Regions from separate parts of the Arthrobacter sp. StoSoilB5 genome, predicted to be linked through region 3. Evidence: riboswitches for the same ligand, from Rfam matches in the RefSeq annotation. Region 3 holds a riboswitch; each other region holds the start of a gene.
What was found. A riboswitch is a leader RNA that binds a small molecule or an ion and turns the genes downstream of it on or off. The one in region 3 is predicted to bind cyclic di-AMP.
Positions count from the first base shown of each region.

Region 1: it holds a riboswitch for cyclic di-AMP, as region 3 does, so the genes downstream of both, LDN75_RS03760 (hypothetical protein) here and LDN75_RS04755 (M23 family metallopeptidase) in region 3, are expected to answer to the same signal.
Region 2: it holds a riboswitch for cyclic di-AMP, as region 3 does, so the genes downstream of both, LDN75_RS22590 (hypothetical protein) here and LDN75_RS04755 (M23 family metallopeptidase) in region 3, are expected to answer to the same signal.

Region 1 covers NZ_AP024646.1:781,078-784,347, forward strand. The annotation lists gene LDN75_RS03755 (glycosyltransferase) at 1-460, opposite strand, end outside; gene LDN75_RS03760 (hypothetical protein) at 703-1,515, opposite strand; cyclic di-AMP (ydaO/yuaA leader) riboswitch at 1,519-1,703, opposite strand; gene LDN75_RS03765 (HAMP domain-containing sensor histidine kinase) at 1,814-3,270, opposite strand, start outside.
Region 2 covers NZ_AP024646.1:4,985,157-4,988,426, reverse strand. The annotation lists gene LDN75_RS22595 (helix-turn-helix domain-containing protein) at 1-194, shown strand, start outside; gene LDN75_RS22590 (hypothetical protein) at 474-1,745, opposite strand; cyclic di-AMP (ydaO/yuaA leader) riboswitch at 1,748-1,898, opposite strand; gene LDN75_RS22585 (hypothetical protein) at 2,028-2,261, opposite strand; gene LDN75_RS22580 (ATP-dependent DNA ligase) at 2,309-3,270, shown strand, end outside.
Region 3 covers NZ_AP024646.1:1,004,119-1,007,388, reverse strand. The annotation lists gene LDN75_RS04760 (C40 family peptidase) at 1-84, opposite strand, end outside; cyclic di-AMP (ydaO/yuaA leader) riboswitch at 89-259, opposite strand; gene LDN75_RS04755 (M23 family metallopeptidase) at 398-1,228, opposite strand; cyclic di-AMP (ydaO/yuaA leader) riboswitch at 1,233-1,474, opposite strand; gene LDN75_RS04750 (metal-dependent transcriptional regulator) at 1,649-2,344, opposite strand; gene serC (phosphoserine transaminase) at 2,648-3,270, shown strand, end outside.

The DNA.
Region 1 (3,270 bases), 220 kb from region 3:
GGCCGGAAATTACTGGTGCCAGCAGGGGAGCCACCGCGGCAAGGTCGATGGACATGCCGGCTTCGACGTAGGCCAGCACAGGTGAGGGTGAATGGAGCCAGACATGGCGGATCGCATTTCCCCGCCCTCGTTCCTGGAAGCGCAGGACCTTCAGGCTCGGGAGTTCGCGGGCCAGCCGTTCGGCAATTCTCAATGTGGTGTCAGTACTGGCGTTGTCGGCCACAGTGATCTGGAAGCTGTAAGGCAACGAGTCCACGAGATGCGCGTGCAGCCGGCGCAGGCTCCACTCGATGTGGCCTTCCTCGTTGAAGACGGGAACCGCGACGTCAAGGACGGGAACTGTTCCCCGGATGTTCACGGGAGACCGCCGCGACCGCTGTTGAGGCACGGCTGAAGCACCACAGTGCCCAGCGTGTGCAGCGTGCTGCACTGCGTTGCCCGCTGGATCTATGAGCGTCATGCATCCAGCATGCGGCCAGGGATTATGAGGGCCATAGGCAGCCGCTGTGATGTGACTGTGAAACGTGGAAAGCCTTGAAACGTGGAAAGCCTTCAAACGGGGAAACGGCCTGAACCGCGAAAACCGCCCCGGTTCCTGCCGGTCGCTTCAATAAACACTGCGAACGGCGGAAACGGGGCGGCAATCAGGCCCTGCACGATTGAGCCCGCTGGGGTGGGCTCAAGCCTGCTTCAGGGTTTGGCTTAGTACCAGTTGTTGGCCAAGTGGAAGGCAAGGGCGGCCGAGGGGGAGCCGTAGCGTTCCTTGATGTAGTTCAGGCCCCACTTGATCTGGGTCTGGTAGTTGGTCTCCCAGTCAGCGCCGGCAGTCGCCATCTTGGAAGCCGGCAATGACTGCACGATTCCGTAGGCGCCACTGGAGGCGTTGGTCGCGGTGGTCCGCCAGTTGGATTCCTTCTCCCACAGCGTGTTCAGCGCAGTCATTTCGCCCGGACCCCAGCCGTAGTTGGCGAGGATGCTGGCGGCGTACGCCTTGGCAGCTGCGGGATCGTCCACTGCCTTGGGGGCAGCTGCGGCGGCTGCGGCTGCAGCAGCGGCGGCATCTGCAGCCTGCTTGGCGGCTGCGTCAGCGGCAGCCTTCTCGGCGGCGGCTTGTGCGGCCGCTGCCTGGTCCGCGGCAGCCTTCTCAGCGGCGGCCTTCTCGGCGGCGGCTTGTGCGGCCGCTGCCTGGTCTGCGGCGGCCCTATCGGCGGCGCCCTTCTTGGCGGCAGCATCCAAGGAAGCTGAGATTTCCGCTGATTTGTTGCTGACCTGGGCGGTAGCCTGCGTCTCGGACGCCTGGCTCGTTTCCGGGAGGTTGAACGCAGCGTTTGCGGCCTGGCCGAGCGAGGCGACGCCCAAGGCGGCGGCAACGACTCCTGCAACAACGGACATCCGCTGCCCGGTCTTGCCACGGCGTGCAGCGTTCTTCAGAACGGTTTGCGACTTGGTCAGGGGAGCATTGTGTTCGTCACGGTGACGCGCGGAAGGGCGCGTCTGATCGTTGAATTCAGACATGTGTGATTACCTCTCAGCGCCTGCGGAGTTAGCTGTCGGGTTCGGATGAGGTCATCCGGCCGCGCGCGTAGCTGCGGCTTCACCCCAAGGGCAAGGAAAATACTGTGCCCGGAGACTCTGGGTCCCCCGTCTCTGCCTCGAATGAGAACGGAACTCCGGGAAGTGGCAGAGCTCGGCGCATCCCGGGTGTGGGGCCAGTTAGGGGCGACCCACCCTTTCGACGGTACAGGAGGTTTCGGCTTAAGTCACATTTAGGTAACAGAGATCACGATCACGGCGCGTCATGTTGCCCGATTCGTTATGCGCGTTCGTTTGAAACTGAGGGAAGCCGGAGGGCGAACTCAGTGCGTCCCGGCTTGGACGTAACTTCCACGCTTCCGCCGTGCGCTTGAACGATCGATTCGACAATGGACAAGCCCAATCCGGAGGTCCCCTCAGAGCCCGATCTTGCGGCGTCAGCCCGGGCAAATCGCGAGAAAATACGGCCTTGGAATTCGGGCGGAATGCCAGGCCCATCGTCAGTGACGGTGACCACCGCACTACCGTCAGCAGAGAGCATGACGCCTGTGACTACCGTGGTGCCGGGATCTGTGTGCTTGCGTGCGTTGGACAGCAGATTGGCCAACACTTGATGCAGTTGGGTTGCGTCACCGCGCACCGTAATCGGTTCGTCAGGGAGCTGGAGCTTCCAGATATGGTCCGGTGCCATCACCTTTTCGTCGCTGACGGTCTCGATCACCAGCTGCGTCAGGTCCACATCCGTGACCTTCAACGGCTGGCCTTCGTCCAGGCGCGCCAACAGAAGCAGGTCCTCCACTAGCGTGGTCATCCGTTCCGATTGGCTCTGGACGCGTGCCAAGGATTTTCGTCCATCGTCGGTGAAGTTCTCGGTCATGCGTAGCAACTCTGTGTAGCCGCGGATGGCGGTCAGTGGCGTCCGGAGTTCGTGGGACGCGTCGGCCACAAATTGTCGGACCTTGGTTTCGCTTTCCTGCCGGGCTGCCAGCGCCCTGGCAACGTTGTTGAGCATTTGGTTCAAAGCGTGGCCAACGCTGCCCACTTCCGTTCCCGGATGGGAGGCCGACGGCGGTACGCGCACCGCAAGTGCCACGTCACCGGCGTCGAGGGGCAGCCGCGAGACTTTCGTCGCGACTTCCGAAAGCTGCTCCAGGGGCCGCATGGTCCTACGGATAATGACGGTACCCGCGAGTCCGATCAGTACCAGGCCGCCAAGAGAAACAAACACCATGGTCCATACCAGCGATGCCTCGGCGTTTTGCTTGTCAGCCAACGGCAGTCCCGTCACGATCACGTCGCCGTAGGCGGTCTCAACGGCCACCAGCCGGTAGTCGCCATTGGACAATGAGCGGTCCACAGGCAGATTGCCGCGGGGGAGTGACAGCAGGACCTGCTTGTCTTCGGCCGAGAGTGCGGCGCGCCGTCCGTTGGCATCTATGAGGCCCGAGTTGATGACGGTGGAACCATCGATCCTCGCGTTGAGGGTCCCGGCACCTTGGCCGCGGGCCTCCAGGGGATCTGGCCGGCCGCTTGAAGGAAAGTTCGACGGCGGCCTGCCGAAGTCATTCGCGCGGCTGGACGCCTGCTCCAACTGCTTATCGAGTTGCTTGTTGAAGTACATGTCCATGGAGGCATAGCTGACCACCCCGACTGCACCACAAATCGCCACCAGCAATGCCATTGCCACCAGGACCAGTCGCGTGCGCAGATGCCAGGTAGAGGGATTGAACCAGCTCC
Region 2 (3,270 bases), 1.3 Mb from region 3:
TGGAACTGCTCTATGACAACGACGGCTCCGTCCAGGACGTCGCCACCAAACTCCATCTCCACAGGAGCAGCATCTACAACCGCCTCGGCCGGATCCGCCAACTCATCGGAGCTGATCCGTTGAGCGGCGCGATCCGGCTCGAGTTGCACGCCGCACTGAAGGCCCGGAGGTGGGCCTCTCGGCCCCGGATTTAGCGCGTTCCGGGCGGCTGGGTCGCCGAGTGCCGCACTCGGGGTCGACGCCCCTCTGGCACTCTTGTCACATGCAAGTGACACGCGGAACGAAAGAAGCAGGCACCGGGTAGGTGCCTGCCTCTCTTGTTGCAGTGATTCTTGTTGCCCTGATTCCTTAGGCGCGCCGCAACCGCTGGCAACTCCAGCGGCCCAACCGGCGGCGGAACGTGGCCGTCCGGCTGCTGCTGCAGTACCGGCCGTGCCACCCGACGTGCGTGCTGGTCCTGGGAAGTCGCGTGCTCACTTCAAAATCCCTGTGGCGCCGTCAAGTACGGCGTCCAGGTCCAGGGCTGAACCATTGGACGGCGTGGTGCTGGGACTGCCGGTCGGCTTTGGCTTTGGCGCCGGAGCCTGTGTTGGAGTAGGCGCCGGAGTGACAGTGGGGGTCGGCGTCGTCGTGGCAGGTGGGGTGGTAACCGTGTCCGACGGAACCGGGCTCGGGGCTGGCTGGGTTGGGACAGGAGTTGTCACGCCCGGCACAGGAACAACAGCCGACGGGACTGCCGAAGGAACCCAAACAGGATCCGCGAGTGAAACTTGCGGAGTCGGAAGGGACGACGGCGATCCCTGAGCGGGTGCCTCTTCTGACGACTGCGTTGCAACAGTTGCCGGCTGTCCGGCCTCGCTGGTGGCCGCCGAAGCAGCAGTGGAGTTGGACGAGCTGGGTGCGGGGGTGGCCGAGGTTGACTGCCTGCTGTCGCCACCGGTCTTTGCGTCACTGGCTTCCTGGGCCGGTGTTTCCTGCCCGAAGAAGGGAAGCTCGAAGGCCTGGCTCACGGTGCCAACGGTCAATACCAAGCCCAAAGCTCCGGCGACGACTGCCATGCGCTGGCCCATTGTCTTGACCGAGGCCGCCTTTGTGAGGACGGCGTGTGGTTCGTGGCTGAAGGACGATCCACCCACTGATGACCCGCCCAAGGATGAAGCTCCGAACGTAGGGGCACCGCCTGCCGAGGGCTGGGCTGCTCGCGTGCGGAGGGCCTTCCGGCTTGCGAGGCCAGCCGCAGCGGTGGCGGCTGCCGCCAGCTGGGCGGGGCTCTTCGCCTGTGCCGGGGATGCAGAGGGCATCGGTGAAGCAGCGGCCACCGTCGGTATGGCGGCAGTGGCGGGCTCCGGAGTGGATGAAGCGGCATCCACCGTCGGTATGGCGGCAGTGGTGGGCTCCGGAGTGGAAGCCGGTTCGGGGGCGATCGGTGCGGGAGCTTGAACAGTTGGAATCGCAGCCGTTGCCGGTTCCAACGGAGCAGAGTCCGCGGGCGTTGTTTCAGCAAGAGCGATGACCGCCTGGGCTGCCCGCTCACGCTCTGCGGCGCGAGCGGCCGCGCGCGTAGTGGGTGCCGCGGTGGTGGGATTAGAAGCAGCGGTGGGTTCCGGCGTCGTGCTTGTTGACGCTGCTTCTGCTGCTGGCGCACTGGTGGAGGATCCGCTGGGTTGGGCCCGACGGCGTCCGGTTGGCTGGGTACGCTCGCGCGCTATTTGGGCGCGGCGCGGCTGATCCATGGTTGGGGACATGGTGGTTGCCTCTCAACGCCTGCGAGGTTAGCTGTCGGGTTCGGACGAGGCCGTCCGGCCGCACATGGCGGCTTCACCCCAAGGGCCCATGGAGAATCAGGCCCGGGAACTCTGGGTCCCCCGTCTCTGCCGCGAGTCTGGCGGATTCCGGTTTGCGGCAGAGCTCGGCGTCAACCCGGAAGCGGCCCAGCGGAGATACGGGTCGCTCTTCGACGGTACATGAGCAGCAAACTAAAGTCACATTAATGTAACGGGCGGGACGTCTTCCAGAGCGAAGGTCGGTTAGGACTTAGGCTCCGGGGCCGGAGCCGGGGCGGGCAGCTCGTGCTGGATCCTTTGGACTTGGTGTGCGTAATGGGTCTCGGGTCGGAAAATTTCGTCCGCCACACCCAGCATCCCACCCGTGGCGCCGCGCCGGACTTTCCCCTTGCTGTTCTGGCGCGAGACCCAGAACCAAAGGGCCGCAATGAGGGCAGGTGCTGCCAGTACGGCCACAAGAACGGCCAAGATATCCATCGCCCAAGACTAGCTTTCGGCATGTACTGGCCGGTAGACATAGTCCTATGGACCTGCCTGTGATGCCGCCCGTTTCGCCCATGCTCGCCAAGTCCGTGCCCAACATTCCGGATGTGGGGCATTACGAGCCCAAGTGGGACGGGTTCAGGACCATTGTTTTCAAAGATGGTGACGAGATCATCCTGGGCAGCCGCAACGAACGCCCCATGACACGGTATTTCCCGGAACTGGTGGAAGCCCTCAAGAAGAACCTTCCGGACAAGTGCGTCATCGACGGCGAGATCGTCCTCATAGCGGACAACAGGCTCGACTTCGAAGGCCTTCAGCAGCGCATCCACCCCGCCGACAGTCGTGTGCGGATGCTGGCTGAAAAGACGCCGTCCTCCTTCATTGGATTCGACACCCTGGCGCTAGGAGATGAGGACCTCATGGACAAGCCGTTTTCCGAGCGTCGCGCTGCCCTGGAGAAGGCCCTGGCCAAGGCTGAGGCGCCCGTGTACGTAACGCCGGCGGTGACGGAACTGGACCAAGCGCAGGAGTGGTTCGTGCAGCTGGAAGGTGCTGGGCTGGACGGCATACTTTCCAAACCGCTCGGCGGGACATACCAGCCGAATAAGCGGGTCATGTTCAAAACCAAGCATGAACGCACCGCGGACTGCGTAGTGGCTGGATTTCGCTGGCATAAGACAGGAAAGGTTGTGGGGTCGATGCTGCTCGGGCTCTATAACGACGCCGGCCAGCTGCAGCACGTCGGGGTGGTGGCTTCATTTCCCATGGCCAAGCGCGAAAGCCTGGTGGCCGAACTCGAGCCATACCAGACCGAGTTCAGCGAACATCCTTGGGGCCAGTGGGCTGATCAAGGAGATGCAGCAACCACTGGCTCCCGCATGCCTGGCGCACAGAGCCGGTGGAGCGCTGGCAAGGACTTCTCCTTTGTTCCCCTCCGGCCAGAGCTCGTCATCGAGGTCGCCTACGACTACATGGAGGGCGAGCGGTTCCGGCACACCAC
Region 3 (3,270 bases):
TGAGACAGCCTTGGAAAGGTTGTTCAACGGGTTCGTACGAACCAATTCGGCGCGATGGCGCGCAGGGGTAGTGCGTGATGACACGAAGGTAGCCTCTCCCAATGCCTGCGAGGTGAGCTGTCGGATTCGGATGGGAGTCATCCGGCCGCGCGGCTTCCGGGAAGCTTTTGCGACTTAACCCCAAGGCCTTCTGATTCGAAGACCAAAATTGGTTCCCCCGCCCCTGCCAGACGATTTTTGCGAACGGACCTTGAGTGGTGGCAGAGCTAGGCAATCCACCCAAGTGCATCGGCCCCCTAAAAAGCCGATGCGCTTTAGACGGTACAACAGATATTCGTGAATGTCACATTCAGGTCACGGGGCGTGTCATCAATGCGAGAGAGCACCATCAACTAGCTCAGAGCCAACCCATGGGATCTACGACCTCGCCATTTACCTGGACCTCAAAATGGAGGTGGCAGCCGGTGGATGCGCCCGTGGTGCCGCTGAGCGCGACGGTATCGCCACGGTTGACGGTCTGGCCCACCTTGACGTTGAAGGACGACAGGTGGTTGTACGTGGTCTCGAGGCCGTTGCCGTGATCAACCACTACGCGGTTGCCTCCGCCATACTCATGCCAGCCCGCGAACGTGACCTTGCCTGCGGCTGCGGCGTGAACAGCGGTACCGCACTGGGCCACGAAGTCCTGGCCACGGTGGAAGTCACCCGTGCCGCCGGTGAGCGGGCTGACGCGATAGCCAAAGGGCGACGCCGTGACCAACTTGTCCAGTGGACTGCCCAAGGTGCCAAGTGAGGAGGCGCGCTGGATGCTGCCCGCAGACTGCGCGCTCAGCAGCTGCTTGAGCTTGCCGTCAGGATCGGCTGCGGTGGCGACCGCTGCGCGGCTGAAATCGATTTTGGCAGACGCTGCCGCAGAAACCTCGGGCTGGCTGCCACCGGGCACGGTCAGGGCCGCCTCAGTCTGACCGGACTCGGATGTGGCCATGACGGGGCTTGTGGCCGGCAGACCTACAGTCAGGGCAAGTCCGGTGGCGGCAAGCGCAACTCCGGCTTTCTGCCCGACACCACTGGCTGCGGCGAAGTCGGCTACCTGGCGCAATGGGCTCTTGCGGCGGCGCACCTGACGCGGGGTGTCGCGTGGCCGGATCTCCATTGCGGCGCGGGCTGGCCGCAGCTCAGCAGCGGGGCCGGACGCGCGGCGGCGACCCCTGACGTTCTGCGATGTCAAACTCTGTTCCTCTCTAGAAAGCCTGCGAAGTTAGCTGTCGGATTCGGGTCAGAGAGTTCAAAGACCCGGTCCGCACGAAGCGCAAACGGCACACAGGTATCCCAAGGAGGACTTGCGTTAGTAGGCACTTCTGCTGCGGACTTCACCCCAAGGCTGCTTCTTTAGGCAGCCGCTTGTGGTTCCCCCGCCTCTGCCAGTAGTTGATGACACACCTGATCCGCTGGCAGAGCTCGGCTCCAGATCAGGTAACGCTTTGGTATCGGCGCTAGTAGATAACTATAGGCGATTAAAGTCCGCAGTAATAAATTCGTTATCTTTCGAAACACCGTGTTGTGGCGTGGCTCCATACCATCAATCGCGGAAACCCGCAGGTCACACGCGCGCCAAAGACCCCAACGTGAGATCTGACACGCCGGAAAGTCAGCTAACGGCGACGAAGACGTGCGCGGCTACCTCGGGAGGCAGCTCAAGCGCTCCTTCAATGCCGGGAACGCGAACAGAGATGTACTCCCCCACCCTCTCCAAGGAGACGGTGGCGCCGGGACGAATCCCGCCTTCATCAAGCTGGGTGAGGAGTTCCGGCTCAACCTGGATGGGCTCAGCGAGTCGGCTGACGACTACGCGTGAATCGGCGGCGTACCCGTCCATCGCGTGCAGCAGGTTGACGTCCAGGCGTGCAAGGGGCTGGCCGGCGAGGCCGCCAAGTGCCTCCAGACCCGGGATGGGGTTGCCATACGGCGACTCGGTGGGATGTTCCAACAACTCATACAACCGCCGCTCCACACGTTCGCTCATGACGTGCTCCCAGCGACATGCCTCGTCATGGACATACGCCCAGTCGAGACCAATGACGTCCGCCAGAAGCCTCTCGGCAAGGCGGTGCTTTCGCATGACTTCAGTGGCCCGCTTGCGTCCGACCTCGGTCAGCTCCAGGTGACGGTCGTTGGACACAATCACCAGGCCGTCGCGCTCCATGCGTCCGATGGTCTGGGAAACTGTGGGTCCCGAATGGCGCAAACGCTCGGCAATACGTGCGCGAAGAGCCACGATGTTCTCTTCTTCAAGCTCCAAAATGGTCCGAAGATACATCTCAGTGGTATCGATCAGATCCGTCATCCAGCTCAGCTCTCCTCGAACGCATTTGTTGCGTAATCTCCACCGTACCGCGTCCCAGCCAAGGTGGACGGTGTGCAATCGACACCTCAGGAACGCCAACCCTAGCCTAGCTTATTTGGAATTACTCTGGATAATGTTTCCGCGGGCACGAATGCCCGTAGTCGTTCAGGCATTCCACGTGGCGGACTATGACAACCGCAGATTCCTGAGCGCGGGCCCGGTCAGGCAGAATGATGGAGTCGAAGGGGCAGCCGATGCCACCTGCCACCTCCCCTCTCTAACCGATACCCATTGGAGCCACACGTGAGCGACAACAGCATCACTATTCCCGCCGACCTGCTGCCCAAGGACGGACGCTTCGGCGCAGGACCCTCCAAGGTCCGCCCGGAACAGGTCCAGGCCTTGTCCGCCGCATCGACCACCATTCTTGGCACATCCCACCGTCAGGCGCCCGTCAAGAACCTGGTGGGCTCGGTCCGCGAAGGACTCAGCCAGTTCTTCCGCGCACCTGAGGGCTACGAGGTTGTCCTCGGCGTCGGCGGCTCCACCGCTTTCTGGGACGTAGCGACTTTCGGCCTGGTTGAGAAAAAGGCCCAGCACCTTTCCTTCGGCGAGTTCGGTTCCAAGTTTGCGGCGGCCACCAACAAGGCCCCCTTCCTCGATGCATCCTCCATCATCAAGTCCGAGCCCGGCACGCGGCCGTCCCCCCAGGCCGAGGCCGGCGTTGACGTCTACGCGTGGCCCCAGAACGAGACTTCCACGGGTGTTGCCGCCCCGGTCAAGCGTGTAGAAGGCGCCGACGCCGGTTCGCTCGTCCTGGTGGACGCCACCTCAGCCGCTGGCGGGCTGGACGTGGACGTCGCCGAATCGGATGTCTACTACTTCGCCCCGCAGAAGAACTTCGCCTCTGATGGCGGCCTGTGGCT